One region of the Tepidicaulis sp. genome, then DNA from elsewhere that is predicted to be linked to it. Evidence: predicted binding sites of a transcription regulator. Region 1 holds the regulator's gene; each other region holds the start of a gene.
The links. Region 1 encodes LexA, which represses DNA repair genes until DNA is damaged. Its sites were predicted from a motif close to TGTTCNNNNTGTGTTCNG; they were not measured.
Positions count from the first base shown of each region.

Region 2: ACOQOT_RS17035 (YifB family Mg chelatase-like AAA ATPase) is a predicted target of LexA. The motif match lies at 2,678-2,695, and genes of this name have one in related genera.
Region 3: ruvC (crossover junction endodeoxyribonuclease RuvC) is a predicted target of LexA. The motif match lies at 1,951-1,968, and genes of this name have one in related genera.
Region 4: uvrA (excinuclease ABC subunit UvrA) is a predicted target of LexA. The motif match lies at 2,499-2,516, and genes of this name have one in related genera.

Region 1 covers NZ_OZ244942.1:1,475,240-1,479,449, forward strand. The annotation lists gene ACOQOT_RS06915 (ComEC/Rec2 family competence protein) at 123-2,177, shown strand; gene lexA (transcriptional repressor LexA) at 2,189-2,890, opposite strand; gene glp (gephyrin-like molybdotransferase Glp) at 2,981-4,183, opposite strand; gene moaC (cyclic pyranopterin monophosphate synthase MoaC) at 4,194-4,210, opposite strand, start outside.
Region 2 covers NZ_OZ244942.1:3,544,440-3,548,649, reverse strand. The annotation lists gene ACOQOT_RS17040 (response regulator) at 1-830, opposite strand, end outside; gene ACOQOT_RS17035 (YifB family Mg chelatase-like AAA ATPase) at 1,004-2,593, opposite strand; gene ACOQOT_RS17030 (hypothetical protein) at 2,905-3,036, opposite strand; gene ACOQOT_RS17025 (hypothetical protein) at 3,063-3,614, opposite strand; gene ACOQOT_RS17020 (VOC family protein) at 3,790-4,194, opposite strand.
Region 3 covers NZ_OZ244942.1:2,490,933-2,495,142, reverse strand. The annotation lists gene ACOQOT_RS11930 (TIGR00282 family metallophosphoesterase) at 1-690, shown strand, start outside; gene ACOQOT_RS11925 (YebC/PmpR family DNA-binding transcriptional regulator) at 1,144-1,890, shown strand; gene ruvC (crossover junction endodeoxyribonuclease RuvC) at 2,038-2,577, shown strand; gene ruvA (Holliday junction branch migration protein RuvA) at 2,574-3,182, shown strand; gene ruvB (Holliday junction branch migration DNA helicase RuvB) at 3,179-4,210, shown strand, end outside.
Region 4 covers NZ_OZ244942.1:1,628,697-1,632,906, reverse strand. The annotation lists gene uvrA (excinuclease ABC subunit UvrA) at 1-2,359, opposite strand, end outside; gene ACOQOT_RS07650 (single-stranded DNA-binding protein) at 2,711-3,190, shown strand; gene gyrA (DNA gyrase subunit A) at 3,698-4,210, shown strand, end outside.

The DNA.
Region 1 (4,210 bases):
TTGAGGAGGGGGATATCGCGCTAGGTACCGGAGATATTTGGCCCGCCGGGTCCGGGAGGTGGGGGCTGGGGCGGACCTGGAGGGGGCTCTCCGGCCCGGTTTTTTCCCTATGGCACGGGCTCTTGCGGGAATCGGAGAGGTTCGGCCTCTGGGCGCCGGTTTTCCTGGGGCTCGGGATTCTCCTTTATTTTAGCCTGCGGTTCGAGCCGGCCTGGGGCTGGGCGGCGCTCCTTGCCCTTGCCGCGTTCCTGGCTCAGTGGCGCCTTGCGGCGCGCCCGCTCTTGCGCCTTGCGCTCATAGCGGCGGGGCTTGCCGCGCTCGGCTTTGCGCTCGCGGGGCTGCGCGTCAGCATTATCGATCATTCCCCGCTCACGGGTGAGCTCTCCTACGGCATTTTGCAGGGCACGGTGAGCGCGGTGAGCCGGGAGGGCGACGGGCGGCTGCGCGCCGATGTAGAGATCGAGGCGCTGGAACATGTGCCGGACCCGCCCCGCAAGGTTCGCCTCACCTACCGGGGCTCGGACCCGCGCGCGCTGGCGCTGCGGCCCGGTGACCGGATCGAAGGGCCGGTGAAGCTTTGGCCCAATAGCCTGCCTGCCGCGCCCGGCGGGTTCGATTACGGCAGGGTGCTCTGGTTCGAGGGGATCGGCGCGGGCGGCGTCATGCTGGGCGCGCCGGAAATCCAGGGAGAGGCGGAGGGCGTGTTTGTTGCCGCCCGTAGAGCACTGCATGCGCTGCGCCAGGCTATCGGCGCGCGGGTGCTCGCCGCCATGTCGCCCGACACCGGCGCGGTCGCCGTTGCGCTGATGACCGGCGAGCGGGCTTATTTGCCGCAAGAGGTGGAAGAAAATTTGCGCGCCTCGGGCCTTGCCCATGTGCTGGCGATTTCCGGTCTTCACATGGCGCTGCTGACGGGCGCGCTCTTCGGAGGCTTGCGCCTTCTCATGGCGCTGGTGCCGCGCCTTGCGCTGCATTACCCGGTGAAGAAATGGGCGGCCGGGCTCGCGCTTGCAGGTGCCGCCGCCTATCTCGTCATTTCCGGCATGAGCACGGCGACCCAGCGCGCCTTCATCATGATCGCGCTTGTGCTGCTCTCGCTCATGCTCGACCGGCCGGCCATGACCATGCGCAATGTGGCGCTTGCCGCTTTTGCGCTTCTGGTGCTCCGGCCCGAAAGCGTGCTCTCTGCCGGTTTTCAAATGTCCTTTGCCGCCGTGACGGCACTGGTTGCGGTGTATGAAACCCGCGCCGCGCAGCTCAATGCTTTGCTCGCGGATTGGCGCGCCCGCGGGCCGCTGCAGCTTGCGCTGCTTTATGGGGCCGGGCTCTTGCTGACGAGTTTCATTGCCGGGCTCGCCACGGCACCCTTTGCCGCGTTCCACTTCAACCGTGTCGCCGCCTATGGCCTCGCAGGCAATCTCCTTGCCATGCCGCTTGTCGCGCTGCTCGTCATGCCTTTTGCCGTTGCCGCTTTCGCGCTCATGCCTTTCGGGCTCGAGGCCTGGCCGCTCGCCATTATGGAGCTCGGGCTTGAAGGATTGCTTGCTGCTGCTGCCACCGTTGCCGCGTGGCCGGGCGCGGTGCGCGGCGTGCCGGGCGGACCGGAGGCCGCCTTGGGGCTCGTCACTTTGGGCGGGCTCTGGCTTGCCTTATGGAAGGGGCGGGTCCGCTTTGCCGGCAGCCTCTTTCTTGCGGGCGGGCTTCTTCTTTGGGCGCTTGCGCCGCGCCCCGATATTCTCATATCCGAAAATGCCCGCCTTATTGCGGTGCGGGGCGAAGACGGCAAGCTCATCCTCAATGCATCGCGCCCGGCCTTTCAGGCTTCCATCTGGCTGCGGGAGGAAGGCGACACCCGCAGCCCCCGCGCGGCGGCGGAAGAGACGCCCTGGCGCTGCGACGGGCTTTCCTGTCTCTATGAAGCGCCGGGCGCCCCGCGCATCGCTCACATCAAAGACGAGCGGGCACTGCTTGAGGATTGTCCGTGGGCAGACATTATTGTGATGGAAAAAGATGTGGGATGGGGGCTTGATGATAAAGCCTGCCATGCCCGGCTGGTGCTCGATTACGGCGATTTATCGCGCACGGGCACGCAGGCGCTTTATTGGAATGAGGGAAAGCTGACAGTGGAAACGGTAAGGGGCGTGCAGGGCATCCGGCCCTGGACACGCCCCTGGTAGTTTGCAGGCGCTTAGTAGCGGCGCATTAGGCCGACAAGGCGGCCCTGAACCTTCACCCGGTCCGGGCCGAAGATCCGCGTTTCATAGGCAGGGTTCGCCGCTTCCAGCGCAATGGAATCGCCTTTCCGGCGCAGGCGCTTCAAGGTTGCTTCGTAGCCATCGACCAGCGCCACAACGATCTCCCCATTATTGGCCGTATCGCAGCGCTGAATGATCACGGTGTCGCCGTCCAGAATGCCGGCCTCGATCATGGAATCGCCTTTGACTTCCAACGCGTAATGCTCGCCGTTGGAGAGCATGGCAAGCGGTACGGAAACCTGATGGCTTTCCTCCTGCAGCGCCTCGATCGGCGTACCGGCGGCAATCCGGCCCATGACGGAGACGGGTAGGGCATCGTTCTCATTGGCAGGGGCGGGTGCCAGGCTCGCAGCGGGGGCGCCGCCGCCCTCGATCACCTCCGGCTCGAAGCCGCGCCCGCGCGCCAGGCTCGGGGCCGCCGCATCGGGCAGTTTCAGCACTTCCAGCGCCCGGGCCCGGTGGGCGAGGCGGCGGATAAAGCCGCGCTCTTCCAGCGCTGTGATGAGCCGGTGAATGCCCGATTTCGAGCGCAAATTCAGCGCTTCCTTCATTTCGTCGAAGGAAGGCGCAACGCCCGTTTCTTTCAGGCGTTCGTTGATGAACATAAGAAGTTCATGCTGTTTGCGTGTGAGCATGGGTGCGGCCCCAATATCTAGAACAAACGATAAACATTTCACTTGTTCTAGTTTGGTTCTTTTTCCGCGTCAACCCTTCTGTGGATAAAATTACCCTTCAAGGGGGAGGACATTAACCAGCGCCCCGGTTTCCGCGGCTGCCGCATGGGGCGGACGCACGATAAGGCAGCCCGCGCGGGCAAGGCCGGAAAGCATGGAACTGTCCTGAACGGAAAGCGGCTTGGCGCGCCATTCCCCGTCCTCCTCCTCAAGCGCAGCGCGGATGTAGTCCTGGCGCGTGTCATTGGCTTTGAGCGGCACGGCAAGGCGGGCGGGCAAAAGCCGGGGGTGCGCCGCTTGCCGCCCCTGAAGGCGCATCAGCGCGGCGCTGAGGAAAAGCTCGGCGCAGACAAGCGCGGAGACGGGATTGCCCGGCAGGCCGAGAAAAGGTTTTCCCGAGAGCGCACCGAACATCAAGGGCTTGCCTGGGCGCATGGCAATGCGCCAGAAGGCGACGTCGAGCCCGGCGCCGCCCAGCACATCCTGCACGAGATCGTGCTCACCGACCGAGGCTCCGCCCAGCGTCACCACCATGTCGGCGTCTTTTGTAGCGTCCGCTTTTTCCAGAAGGCTTTCCCGGTTGTCCCGTGCAATCCCAAGATCGAGCGGCACGCCGCCGCAGCGGCGGATGAGGGCGGCAAGGCCCGCGCCCGTCGAGGCGACGATTTGCGAAGGGCCCGGCTCCTCGCCCGGAGGCACCAGCTCATCGCCCGTCGCAAAAAATGCAACGCGCGGGCGCCGGTAAACATCGAGCGCAGTATGGTTCGCAGCGGCGGCAAGGGAGAGCGCGGCGGGTCCGAGCAGCGCGCCTTGTTTAAGCACGCTTTCTCCTTCGCTAAAATCGAGCCCGGCGCGGCGGATATGTTTGCCGGGGACGGCCGCTTCCAGAATGCGCACGGTGTCGCCGCTGCGCTCCGTATCTTCCTGAATGACGATAGTGTCGGCGCCCTCAGGCAGCGGCCCGCCGGTGAAAATACGCACCGCCTCGCCGGAGCCTACTTTGCTCTCAAAGGCGCGCCCGGCCGGTGCTTCACCGATCACTTTCAGCTCCGCCGGCACCTTGGCGGCGTCTTCTGCCCTCAGCGCATAGCCGTCCATGGCCGAGGCATCGAAAGGGGGCTGCGTGCGCAAAGCGGCAAGATCGCGGGCGAGCACCCGGTGGCCCGCTTCGGCGAGCGGAATGCGCTCCGCTTCAAGCGGGGCAATAGCAGCGCCGATTTTCTCGATCGCGTCGGCAACGGGAAGAAGAGCCATGAGGAACCTTTTAGCCGGCCTCAAAGG
Region 2 (4,210 bases), 1.5 Mb from region 1:
CTTTCGATGAATTCATGCGGGCTGAAGGGCTCGTTATCGAGATGGATCTTGCCCGCCTCGATTTTCGAATAATCGAGAATGTCGTTGATGATGGCGAGCAGCGAGCGGCCGGAGTCGCGCACCGCCTCGGCATAAGAGCGCTGGGCGGGCACCAGCTCGGTGTCGAGCAGAAGCTGCGTCATGCCGAGCACGGCATTCATCGGTGTACGGATTTCATGGCTCATGGTCGCAAGGAAAAGGCTCTTGGCCTTGTTGGCGCGCTGGGCTTCTTCCAGCGCCTCGCCGAGCTGCTGCTCGACGAGCTTGCGGTCGGTAATGTCCCGGCCCATGGTCTGAATTTCCGCAAGCCGCCCGTCTTCATCGCGGATGGCAAACTCCTCCCAGGCAAACCAGCGCGGGCCGCGCGTGGTGACGACATGCTGGTCGTATCGCACCCGGTAAGGCGGCAAAGCCAGGCCTGCGAAGTCACCGAAATAGGCGGGGATTTCACCTTCAGGCACATCGGGAATAAAGACCGAACCGATCACCTCATCGCGCGGCACGCCGAAAGTCTGGCAGAAAACGTCATTGGCATAGGTCGTAAAGCCGCGCAGGTCTTTTCTGAAAATCACATCGCCCTGCGCATCGATCAGCGTGCGGTAGCGCTCTTCGCTTTCTTTCAGTTCCCAGTTGCGGTCGGACAATGTTTCGAAGCGCGCCTCGAAAGCCGCGCGCTGACGCGCCGCCTTGCGGCGTTCCTGCAGATAAAGCAGACCGAAAACCGAGGCCGCCCCCGCCCCGATCATCCCGGTGCCGGCCATCAGGCCGAGCAGCATATCCGCGCCCATCATGAACTGCGTTCCCCTTTACGCCCCCGCATATAGCTCAAGCAGGGTCTGCCACGCCGCCCGGAGCCGCGGCGCAGCGCGCCCGGCTCTTCAGCGGTCCCTCCAGCCTCGCCCGGAGAAGTTACAAAGGGCTTAAAATGCCCCGTATTGTGCGGGTTTTGGCCTCTTCCGGCCCGTCAGGCGGCGGCCCCGAGCCTTCCTGCGGCAAGCTGGCGGTAGGAAAGCGCCTCGGCGATATGGAGGCGGCCGACGGAGGCCGTGCCTTCGAGATCGGCAAGGGTGCGGGCGACGCGCAGCACCCGGTGATAGCCGCGGGCAGTGAGTTTCATGGCCTCCGCCGCCTCGCTTAAAAGCGCCCGGCCCGCTTCATCGGGGCTTGCCACTTTTTCCAGAAGCTCGCCCTCGGCCTGGGCATTGAGAAACGTGCCTGCCTGAAGGAGCGTGCGCCCCTCACTCTCACCACTTTCGTGACCTACAGTCACATCGCCGTAGCGCTTTGCCTGGATTTGCCGGGCACGGGCGATGCGCTGGGCAATATCGGCGGAGCTTTCGGCAGGGGGCGGCAGCGCCAGATCGGCGGCGGAGACGGCAGGCACATCTACATGAATGTCGATCCGGTCCATCAGCGGGCCGGAAAGTTTGGCCTGATAGTCGCCCACGCAGCGCGGCACCCTGGCGCAGGCCTGGCTCATGTCCCCGGCATGGCCGCAGCGGCAGGGGTTCATCGCCGCGATGAGCTGGAACCTGGCCGGATAGGTGATATGGGCATTGGCGCGGGCGACGACGGCCTCGCCCGTCTCGATGGGCTGGCGGAGCGAATCGAGTACCTGGCGGGAAAACTCGGGCAGCTCATCGAGAAAGAGCACGCCCCCATGAGCAAGCGAGACCTCGCCCGGCTTTGCCCGGTGGCCGCCGCCGATAAGGGCCGCCATGGAAGCGGAATGGTGGGGCGCGCGGTAAGGGCGCCGCCGCGTCAGACGCCCGCCTGCAAGCTGGCCCGCCATCGAGGCGATCATGGAGGTGTCCAGCATCTCACGGGCGCCGAGCGGGGGCAGAATGCCGGGCAGGCGCGCGGCCAGCATGGATTTGCCGGAGCCGGGCGGGCCGACCATCAGCATGTTGTGCCCGCCGGCCGCCGCCACTTCCAGCGCCCGCTTGGCGCTTTCCTGGCCCTTGATATCCTTCATGTCGGGAAGGGGGCCTGCCGCGTCTTCCGCCTTCAACGGCACGGGCTCGGAAAGGGACTGGCTGCCCTTAAAATGATTGATGAGCTGAATGAGGTTTTTGGGCGCAAGCACGCCTGCCGTTTCGGATCCGAAACCAGCCCAGGCCGCTTCGGAGCCGCAGCCATGGGGGCAGATCAGGCCCTTGCCCCTTCCGTTGGCGGCGACAGCGGCGGGCAGCGCCCCCGTCACCGGGGTCAGCGCGCCGTCAAGCGCCAGCTCCCCGATCGCAACGAAACGGGAAAGATCCTCGGCGCCGATGACATCCATCGCCGCCAGAAGGCCAAGCGCGATGGGCAGGTCGAAATGCGAGCCTTCCTTGGGCAGGTCCGCCGGGGCGAGATTGACGATAATGCGTTTGGGCGGGAGACCCAGGCCAAGCGCGGCAAGGGCGGCGCGCACCCGCTCGCGGCTTTCCCCCACCGCCTTGTCCGGCAGGCCGACAATCGTGAAGGCGGGCAGGCCCGGGCCCATCTGCACCTGCACATCGACCGGCCTTGCGTCCAGCCCCCAAAAGGCCACCGTTTCCACATGCGCGACCATGGCTGCTCCGCTCCCGCGCGCTCCAAACGCGCGCTTGGCAAATTCCCCGTTTTGCCCAGGCTAGCGAAGCAGGCCGCGCCAAACAAGAACATTTTGGGAACATGAACGTGTGCGCCGGGCTGCGCACACGCATCGGGCGCATAGCAGTGTAGTGCCCCAACCGACCAAGTAGAAAGATAGCTAGCACTACGCTCAGTTATGCGTCCACAACTGAGCGATGTAGTGCGGCGCAAAAATTCAAAGTTTTGTACTGAGGCCTTGCAAACCGGAATGCTAAATAGAAAACCCCGCCGAAGCGGGGTTTAGGGAGATTATGCTGCTTTTTTCTCTTCTTCAGTCACAGGTTCTTGCCAATTACGCTTGAACCAAGAGACACTCTTTAGAGCTGGGCCCATCACCCTTACAGCCACTAAAGCAGCTTTCTGCATTTGCTCATAGGTCATCCCACCAATCTCCCTTACGGCCACTTTCAGGCTACGTTGTCGAAGTGTAGCCAGTTTCCCCTAACAGAAACTTTCGTTTCCGGCGAATCATTTTCTAGAGCACGAGCCAACCCCATCGCAAGTTGACGATCACCAGAATTTTGCAAATGAACTTTTAGGTGATCTGATTTCAATTCGCCTTCCCGACAAAGTTTAATCGCAGAAAAGAGTAAACCAGCAACGATATCTGCAGCTTCCTGTTCCGTCAGCTCTTCGTAATCATACTTAGGGGCAAGCTGCACCCAAACAGTACGCAACGTCCAACCTGCCGTTTTTGGCAACTGTGCTCTATTGAAATGGGCCATTCCGAGACAATTTGACGCAGAGTCTTTTAGGATAAAAATCCCATAAAACGTACCCCTCGGTCGCCCTTCACACGGCTTGGCAATGATGCTTTCCGCGTGCTGCAAATACGCCTCAGCATAACTGTCATCATCATATTTGATGGCTTGGCTAGCCCATTCATCTTTCAACTGGCCAAAACTTTCAGGCGTTGCCAACTCTAAAAAAGTCTCACTCCCTTTAGAAAACCGCGACACTGGCGTCCTCACCTTTTTATCTTAAATGGGCCGTATCACCCTGCTATGCAATTAGATTAAAAACTCATTTTATTCAAGAATTTGTGTGCGCTAGACGTTCAGCTGCGGCGAACCCCTAAAACTAAATTCTTTTGTTCAGAAAGATAGCCCAAAGCAAAAACGTAAGGGAACAGTCTCACCCCTCCAGCGGCGGGCCTTTCAGTTCCACGACATTACCTTCCGGGTCGCGGACATAGATCGAGGGGCCGTTGCCTTCGGCGCCGTAGCGGATGCCTTCGCCTTCCACCGGCACGCTGAAATGGGAAAAATGCGCGGCCAGGACACTTTCGCTCCAAGGCTCGATGCGCAGGCAGAGATGGTCCATGTTCTGCGCGCTTTCCGGCACCGCTTCCGCGCCCGCTGCGGCGGGAACGAGATCGATGATCGAGGCGCCGGCGCGCAATTGCTTCATCCCGATTTCCGGGATCTCGCGCTCAAGCTCGGCGCCGATCACATCGCGGTAGAAAGTCAGCGTCTTTTCCATGTCGCGCACACGCAGCACGACATGATCAAGACGCAAGGGTTTGAAAGGCGGCGGCATGGCTTCCTCCTTTCTC
Region 3 (4,210 bases), 1.0 Mb from region 1:
GCCGCGGGCGGTTTCGGCATTACGGCGGCGATCTGCGACGAGCTTTACGATGCCGGCGCCGACGCCATCACGCTCGGCAATCACGCCTGGGACCAGCGCGAGGCGCTGGCGCATGTGGAGCGCGAGGACCGGCTCATCCGGCCGCGCAACTTCCCGCCCGGCACGCCGGGGCGCGGCAACGGCCTTTATGAGGCCAAAAACGGCGCGCGTGTGCTCGTCATCAATGCCATGGGCCGGGTCTTCATGGATGCGATGGATGATCCCTTCGCCTCCGTCGATGAGGCGCTGAACGAATGTCCGCTCGGCGATGTGGCGGATGCGGCGCTGGTGGATTTTCACGGCGAGGCCACCTCGGAAAAAATGGCGATGGGTCATTTCTGCGATGGACGCGCCAGCCTTGTCGTGGGCACCCATAGCCATATCCCGACGGCGGATGCGCAGATCCTGCCCGGCGGCACCGCCTATCAGACCGATGCCGGCATGTGCGGGGATTATGATTCCGTCATCGGCATGGAAAAGGACGAACCCGTCAACCGCTTCGTCACCAAGATGCCGCGCGGGCGCTTCACCCCGGCGCTCGGGCCTGCCACGGTCTGCGGCGTTTTCGTGGAAACCGGGGCGGACGGGCTGGCCGAGCGTGTGGAGCCCCTGCGTCTCGGCGGGCGGCTCAAACCGGCGCGCCCGGCCTGAGTGCCTTTCCCAGCGCACACAGAAAAACCCCGCCCGAACCAGCCGAGGCGTTTTGCCGGTCCAGACGGGGTTTTGACGCTGCGGGGGTGTTGCAGCGCAGCTCATCGGAGAGGGTGAGTGGGGCGGGTTCCTCCGACGAGCGTCATTTCGACAACACAACCAGAAGTGTTAGTTCAAATTTCAATGCCTGGTAGAGTTGTCTTATCCACAGTAAACTCCCAAAAGTATGATGAAATAGTTAATTCATTAAATAAGAGTATTTACTCTAATTCCCTGGAAAATGGGGCCTGGAATTCTCCCGAAAACCCGCCGGGCCAACCGGATTCGCGTGCCCTATGGATTTTGGGCCCGGCTCTTTCTATAAGGGGCGCGAGATTTCAGATATTGCCGTTCGAGTGAGGGCCGCATTGCCGCGGGCCCGCGGCGAGTGACAGTCAGGTGTCGGAGGGGCCTATGGCCGGACATTCCAAGTTCAAGAACATCATGTACCGCAAGGGCGCGCAGGATAAGAAGCGCGCCAAATTGTTTTCCAAACTCGCCAAGGAAATTACCGTGGCGGCGAAAATGGGCCTGCCGGACCCCGAGCACAATCCGCGTCTGCGCGCCGCCATTCTGGCCGCCCGCGCCCAGTCCATGCCGAAGGACAATATCGACCGCGCCATCAAGAAGAGCACAGATCAGGGCGGGGACGACTATTTCGACATGCGCTATGAAGGCTTCGGCCCGGCGGGCATCGGCGTGATTGTCGAGGCGCTGACCGACAACAAGAACCGCACGGCGAGCGAGGTCCGCTCGATTTTCTCCAAGAACGGCGGAAATCTGGGTGAGACGGGCTCGGTCTCCTTCATGTTCGACCATGTGGGCTCGATCGAATATGGCGCGGACGTTGCCGATACCGAGACCATGCTGGAAGCGGCGATCGAGGCAGGGGCCGATGATTGCGAGAGCGATGAGGACGGGCATGTGCTGATCTGCGCGCCCGATGCGCTGCATGAAGTGGCCGGCGCGCTGGAAGAAAAATTCGGCGAGGCCCGCTCCGCCCGGCTGATCTGGAAGCCGCAGAATAATATCGAAGTGGACGAGGAAAAAGGCGAAACGCTGCTCAAGCTGCTCGACGCGCTGGATGATTGCGACGACGTACAGCAGGTTTACGCCAATTACGAAATGTCCGACGCGGTGTTCGAAAAGCTCTCGGCCTAAGCTTTAAGGCCGCCATTCACGGCCTTTCAAAAGCCCCTTCCGGACCGGGAGGGGCTTTTTTGTTCCCGATTTCTTCTCTTTTCCGCGTCTTGGGGTGTAGCCTCCTGTTATAAAGACGCGAGTCGGAATCAGGAGAGCGGCAGTTTCATGAGCGGGGCCTTTCGTCTTTTAGGCATCGATCCGGGCCTCCGGCGCACAGGCTGGGGGGTGGTGGAGGCTGCGGGCTCGCGCCTTACCCATGTGGCGAACGGGACGATCGCCTCCAATGACAAAGCCTCCGTGCCGGTCAGGCTGGCAGAGATCGAAGCGGCGCTCGAAACCATCATGAAAGAATTCATGCCGCAGGCGGTCGCCGTCGAAACCGCCTTCGTGGCGAAAGATGCGGTGGCGGCGCTGAAGCTCGGCCAGGCGCGGGCCGTGCCGCTGCTCATTGCCGCGCGCGCAGGCCTTGAGATCGGCGAATATGCGCCCAATCAGATCAAGAAGACGGTGACGGGGGCAGGCCATGCGGACAAGCATCAGATCCGCACCATGGTCGGCATTCTTTTGCCCAAAGCCGTGATCGACAGCGAGCATTCGGCCGATGCGCTGGCAACCGCCATTTGCCATGCGCAGATGCGCGGGGCGAAGGCGCGCATCGATGCGGCGCTTGTCAAAGCCACCACCTCCGGCAGGGCGCGCGCATGATCGGCAAGCTGAAGGGAATTGTCGATGAGCTGGGTGAGGACTGGCTGATCCTGGATGTGGGCGGCGTCGGCTATCTCGTCGAATGCTCGTCCTATACGCTGCGCCGCCTGCCGGCGGTGGGGGAGGCGGCGGCGCTTCTCATCCACACCCATGTGCGCGAACAGGAAATCCGGCTCTTCGGCTTTTCAAGCGAGGGGGAGCGGGACTGGTTCCGCCTCTTGCAAAGCGTGCAGGGCGTGGGCGCGCGCGTTGCCCTTGCCGTTATCGGCACGCTCGGGCCGCAAGGCATTCAGTCGGCAGTGGCGACGCAGGATAAAAAAGCGGTGGCGCAGACCTCCGGTGTCGGTCCCAAGCTCGCCCAGCGCATTGTGGTGGAGCTGAAAGACAAAGCGCCCGCAGGCGCCTTTGCCATCGCCGTGTCGGAGGGCGGGGCGGAAGAAGCAAAGCCGACCGATGCCGAGGCCGATGCCATTTCCGCGCTGACCAATCTCGGCTATGCGCCCGCGCAGGCCGCAGAGGCGGTGCGCAAGGCGCGCGCGAAACTCGACGATGAGGCCGGGCCTGAAACCTTGATCCGGCTTGGGCTGAAGGAGCTTGCCCGATGAGTGAAAGACTGGTGGGCGCCGGGGAGCGGGAAGAAGATTTCGATGTGGCGCTCCGCCCGCAGCGCCTTTCCGAATTTGTCGGCCAGCGCAAGGCGCGCGAGAATCTTTCCGTCTTTATCGAGGCGGCGCGCACGCGCGGCGAAGCGCTCGATCATGTGCTTTTTGCAGGGCCCCCCGGCCTTGGCAAAACGACATTGGCGCAGATCGTGGCGCGCGAGCTTGGCGTCAATTTCCGCGCAACCTCGGGCCCCGTCATTGCCAAGGCAGGCGACCTTGCCGCGCTGCTGACCAATCTTGAAGAGCGGGACGTGCTTTTCATCGATGAAATCCACCGGCTTTCGCCTGCGGTCGAAGAAATTCTTTATCCGGCGATGGAGGATTTTCAGCTTGATCTCATCATCGGTGAAGGACCGGCGGCGCGCTCGGTGCGCATCGAGCTTGCGCCTTTCACGCTGGTCGGCGCGACGACGCGCACGGGACTTTTGACGACGCCGCTGCGCGACAGGTTCGGCATTCCCGTGCGGCTCAATTTTTATGAAGAGGCCGAGCTTGAAGCGATCGTCACGCGCGGTGCGGGCGTGCTCGGCACCTCGATCACGAGTGACGGGGCAAAGGAAATTGCCCGGCGCGCGCGCGGCACGCCCCGTGTTGCCGGGCGGCTGCTTCGCCGGGTGCGCGATTTTGCTGTGGTGGACGGTAAAGGCGCCATCGATGCGGCACTGGCCGATAAAGCACTGGAGCGCCTCGAGGTCGATGCGCGCGGTCTCGATGCGCTCGACCACCGCTATTTGCGCAATGTGGCGGTGAAGTTTTCCGGCGGGCCCGTCGGCATCGAAACGATCGCCGCCGCGCTTTCCGAGCCGCGCGATGCGATCGAGGAAATCATCGAGCCTTATCTCATTCAGCAGGGTTTCGTGAACCGCACGCCGCGCGGGCGTGTGCTCACCGCGCTTGCCTTCCGCCATCTTGGCTTGCCCGCACCCGCATCAGGAAGCGGGGCAGGGCAAAGCGGCCTTTTCGATGAAGGA
Region 4 (4,210 bases), 150 kb from region 1:
CCTTGAATTTCACTTCCAGCGTTTCGCGGTTATAGCGGTGCCCGTGACAGGCATCGCATTCCACATAAACGTCGGGCAGGAAGTGCATTTCGATCTTGATGACGCCGTCGCCCTGGCACGCCTCACAGCGCCCGCCTTTGACGTTGAAAGAAAAGCGGCCGGGCTTGTAACCGCGCGCCCGCGATTCCGGCAGGCCCGCAAACCAGTCGCGGATATGGGTAAAGGCGCCGGTATAGGTCGCCGGGTTCGAGCGCGGTGTGCGGCCGATCGGCGACTGGTCGATATCGATGATCTTGTCGAGAAACTCCAGCCCTTCTATCTGGTCGAAGGGTTCAGCATGTTCGCGCGCGCCGGTGAGGCGGCGGGCAACGGATTTGTAGATCGTCTCGATGAGAAGGGTGGACTTGCCGCCGCCCGACACACCGGTGACGCAGGTGAATGTGCCGAGCGGAATTTCCGCCGTCACGTTCTTCAAATTGTTGCCGCGCGCGCCGGTGACTTTCAGGCGGCGCGTATCGGAGATGGGCCGGCGCTCGGAGGGAATATCGATCTGCTCGAAGCCGGTCAGGTAGCGGCCCGTCAGACTTTCCGTATTCGCCATGATGTCTTTCGGCGTGCCTTCGGCGATAATATGCCCGCCATGGATGCCGGCACCGGGCCCGATATCGAGCACGTAATCGGCGGTGCGGATGGCATCTTCGTCATGCTCCACGACGATGACGGTATTACCGAGATCGCGCAGCCGTTCGAGCGTCGCGAGCAGGCGGTCATTGTCACGCTGGTGCAGGCCGATGGAGGGCTCGTCGAGAACGTAAAGCACACCGGTGAGGCCTGAGCCGATTTGCGAGGCAAGACGGATGCGCTGGGATTCCCCGCCCGACAGCGTGCCGGAATTACGCGAGAGGCTGAGATAATCGAGCCCCACATTGTTGAGGAAGTGAAGGCGTTCGCGGATTTCCTTCAGGATGCGGTTGGCGATTTCGAGCTGCTTATCGGTGAGATAACCGTCGAGCTCGGCAAACCACTTATCCGCTTCCTTGATCGACAGCTGAGAGACTTCACCGACATGGCGCCCGCTGATCTTTACGGCCAGCGCTTCCGGCTTCAGGCGGTAGCCATTACAGGTCTCACAATTCGTGACGTTCTGATATTTCTCGATTTCCTCGCGCGCCCAGCTGCTGTCGGTCTCACGCCAGCGCCGTTCCAGATTGGGGATGACGCCTTCGAAAGGTTTGCGCGTCTGGTAGGAGCGCATGCCATCGTCGTAATTGAAGGTGACTTCCTCGTTGCCGGACCCGTAGAGGATGACGTTCTGGGCCTGTTTAGGCAGCTCCGACCAAGGCTTGGTCATGGAGAACTTGTATTTACGCGCCAGGCTGTCGAGTGTCTGTGTGTAATAGGGCGAGGTGGAGCGGGACCAGGGCGCCACGGCTCCCTGGCGCAGGCTCAGCCCGGGATCGGGCACCACAAGATCGGCATCGATGATGTATTGCGTGCCAAGCCCGTCACAGGCCGGGCAGGCGCCGAAAGGGTTGTTGAAGGAAAAGAGGCGGGGCTCGATCTCGTCGATCGTGAAGCCCGAAACGGGGCAGGCAAAACGTTCGGAAAAGATGATGCGTTCCGGCGTCTCTCCTTCCTTGGCATCGGCGAGTTCGGCGACGGCGATACCGTCGGCAAGCGGCAGGGCAATTTCAAGAGAGTCCGCCACCCGGTTGCCGAGGTCGCCGCGCACCACGAGCCGGTCCACCACCACATCGATGTCGTGCTTATATTTCTTATCGAGAGCCGGCACCTCGTCGATCTCATAGAACTGCCCGTCGACCTTCACGCGCTGGAAACCGCGTTTCTGCAGATCGGCGAATTCCTTGCGGTACTCGCCCTTGCGCCCGCGCACGATGGGGGCAAGAAGGTAGAGCCGCGTGCCTTCGGGCAGCGCCATGATACGGTCCACCATCTGCGTGACCGTCTGGCTTTCGATGGGCAGGCCCGTGGCCGGGGAATAGGGAATGCCGACACGCGCCCAAAGCAGGCGCATATAGTCGTAAATTTCCGTCACCGTGCCGACCGTGGAGCGCGGGTTGCGCGAGGTGGTTTTCTGCTCGATGGAAATGGCGGGGGAGAGACCGTCGATCTGGTCCACATCCGGCTTCTGCATCATCTCCAGGAACTGGCGCGCATAAGCCGACAGGCTTTCCACATAGCGCCGCTGGCCTTCCGCATAGATCGTGTCGAATGCCAGGGAGGATTTGCCCGAGCCGGACAGGCCCGTGATCACCACCAGCTTGTCGCGCGGGATTTGCACGGTGATGTTTTTCAGATTGTGTTCGCGGGCGCCGGAAACGGTGATGAACTTCTGCATGGCGCGTCAAAATCCTAACTGGCTTTGTGTGGGCGTCGGGGCGGGTGAAAACCGTCTGGCCGTTCATATAGCGCATCGGGGAATTTTTCACCCCTGCGCGGGGAGGTGGACACGGCTTCTTGACCCTTCCTGCCACCTGTGGAACATAATAAGAACAAATGGCACGCGGCGCTGAGTCTGGCAAGAGCCGACCGGCCCATTCTGTCCACAGGTAAAGCGGGGCCATTTCCGCCGAACCTATAGCCCCGATCTGGGCTTTCCTTTAGGGTCGCGTCCAGATTATTCGTCCTGCGCGCCGCTGGTTTAAGCTGCGGGTGCCTGCAGGGTCAAAAATACGAGGAGAAGCACCATATGGCCGGGAGCGTCAACAAAGTCATTTTGATCGGGAACCTGGGCGCCGATCCGGAGATCCGCCACACCCAGGACGGCCGGCCGATTTGCAATCTGCGCGTTGCGACCTCAGACAGCTGGCGTGACAAGAATACCGGCGAGCGGCGCGAGCGCACCGAATGGCACCGGGTCGTGATCTTCAACGAGGGCCTTTGTAAGATTGCCGAGCAATATCTGAAGAAAGGCTCCAAGGTCTATCTGGAGGGCCAGCTGCAGACCCGCAAGTGGCAGGATCAGTCCGGTCAGGACCGCTATTCAACGGAAGTCGTGCTGCAGGGCTTCAACTCGTCACTGACCATGCTCGACGGGCGCAGCGGCGGCGGCTCCGGTGGGGGCGACTTCGGCGGTTCCTCCGGCGGCTACGACAACGGGAATTTCGGCGGCGGCCAGAGCGGCGGCGGCAGCTTCAACCAGGACATGGACGACGAAATTCCGTTCTAAGGACGCGTTCCAGAGCGAGGTTTAGGAGGGCGGCGCGAGCCGCCCTTCGTCTTTTCAAGCCCTCGTTTCAGAGCCAATTCCCCGGGCAAAAATCTGTGCGGGCAGGGCGGATTTTTGCCTGTCTCCGCGCGCCGCGGAGGGCACTTTTGTCAGAGGCATTTTTTCTTTGAAAGTCAGAGACTTAAGGGGTGCTTCCGAAGGCATATGATGATTGCCCTTGAAGGGGTGAAATGCTATTCTCCGCCTCTCATATTTCAGAGGATTCGGGCAGCCGTCCTTATCCGTTTCTGGGTCCGATTATGTGCCCCGGCGCATCCTGCTTCCGGGGCAGTTTTTTGAAGGTAAGCAAGTTTGTCCGACACGCATGACACGACAGCACCGGGCGATGAACCTCTCCCGGAAGGCGGTGGAAATTTGGGCAATGGCGGGGGCTCCGATGGCCCCGGCGGCGCAGGCGGGGGTGTTCCGCCGGAGCGCGATGTAAGCCCCATCGCAATCGAAGAGGAGATGAAACGCTCCTATCTCGATTATGCGATGAGCGTGATCGTTAGCCGTGCGCTGCCCGATGCGCGGGACGGGCTGAAGCCCGTGCACCGGCGCATTCTCTTCTCGATGGGCGAGAACGGCTACGACTGGAACAAGCCTTACCGCAAGTCCGCCCGCGTGGTCGGGGATGTGATCGGTAAATATCACCCCCATGGCGACTCTTCGATCTATGACGCACTGGTGCGCATGGCGCAGGACTTCTCGCTGCGCCTGCCGCTGATCGACGGGCAGGGCAATTTCGGCTCGGTGGACGGTGATCCGCCCGCCGCCATGCGTTATACGGAAGTGCGCATGGCGAAAGCCGCCCATGCGCTTCTCAACGATATCGACAAGGATACGGTCGATTATCAGGACAACTACGATAACTCAGAGCGCGAACCGACGGTTCTGCCGGCCGAGTTTCCGAACCTGCTCGTTAATGGCGCCGGCGGTATCGCGGTCGGTATGGCCACCAACATTCCCCCGCACAATCTG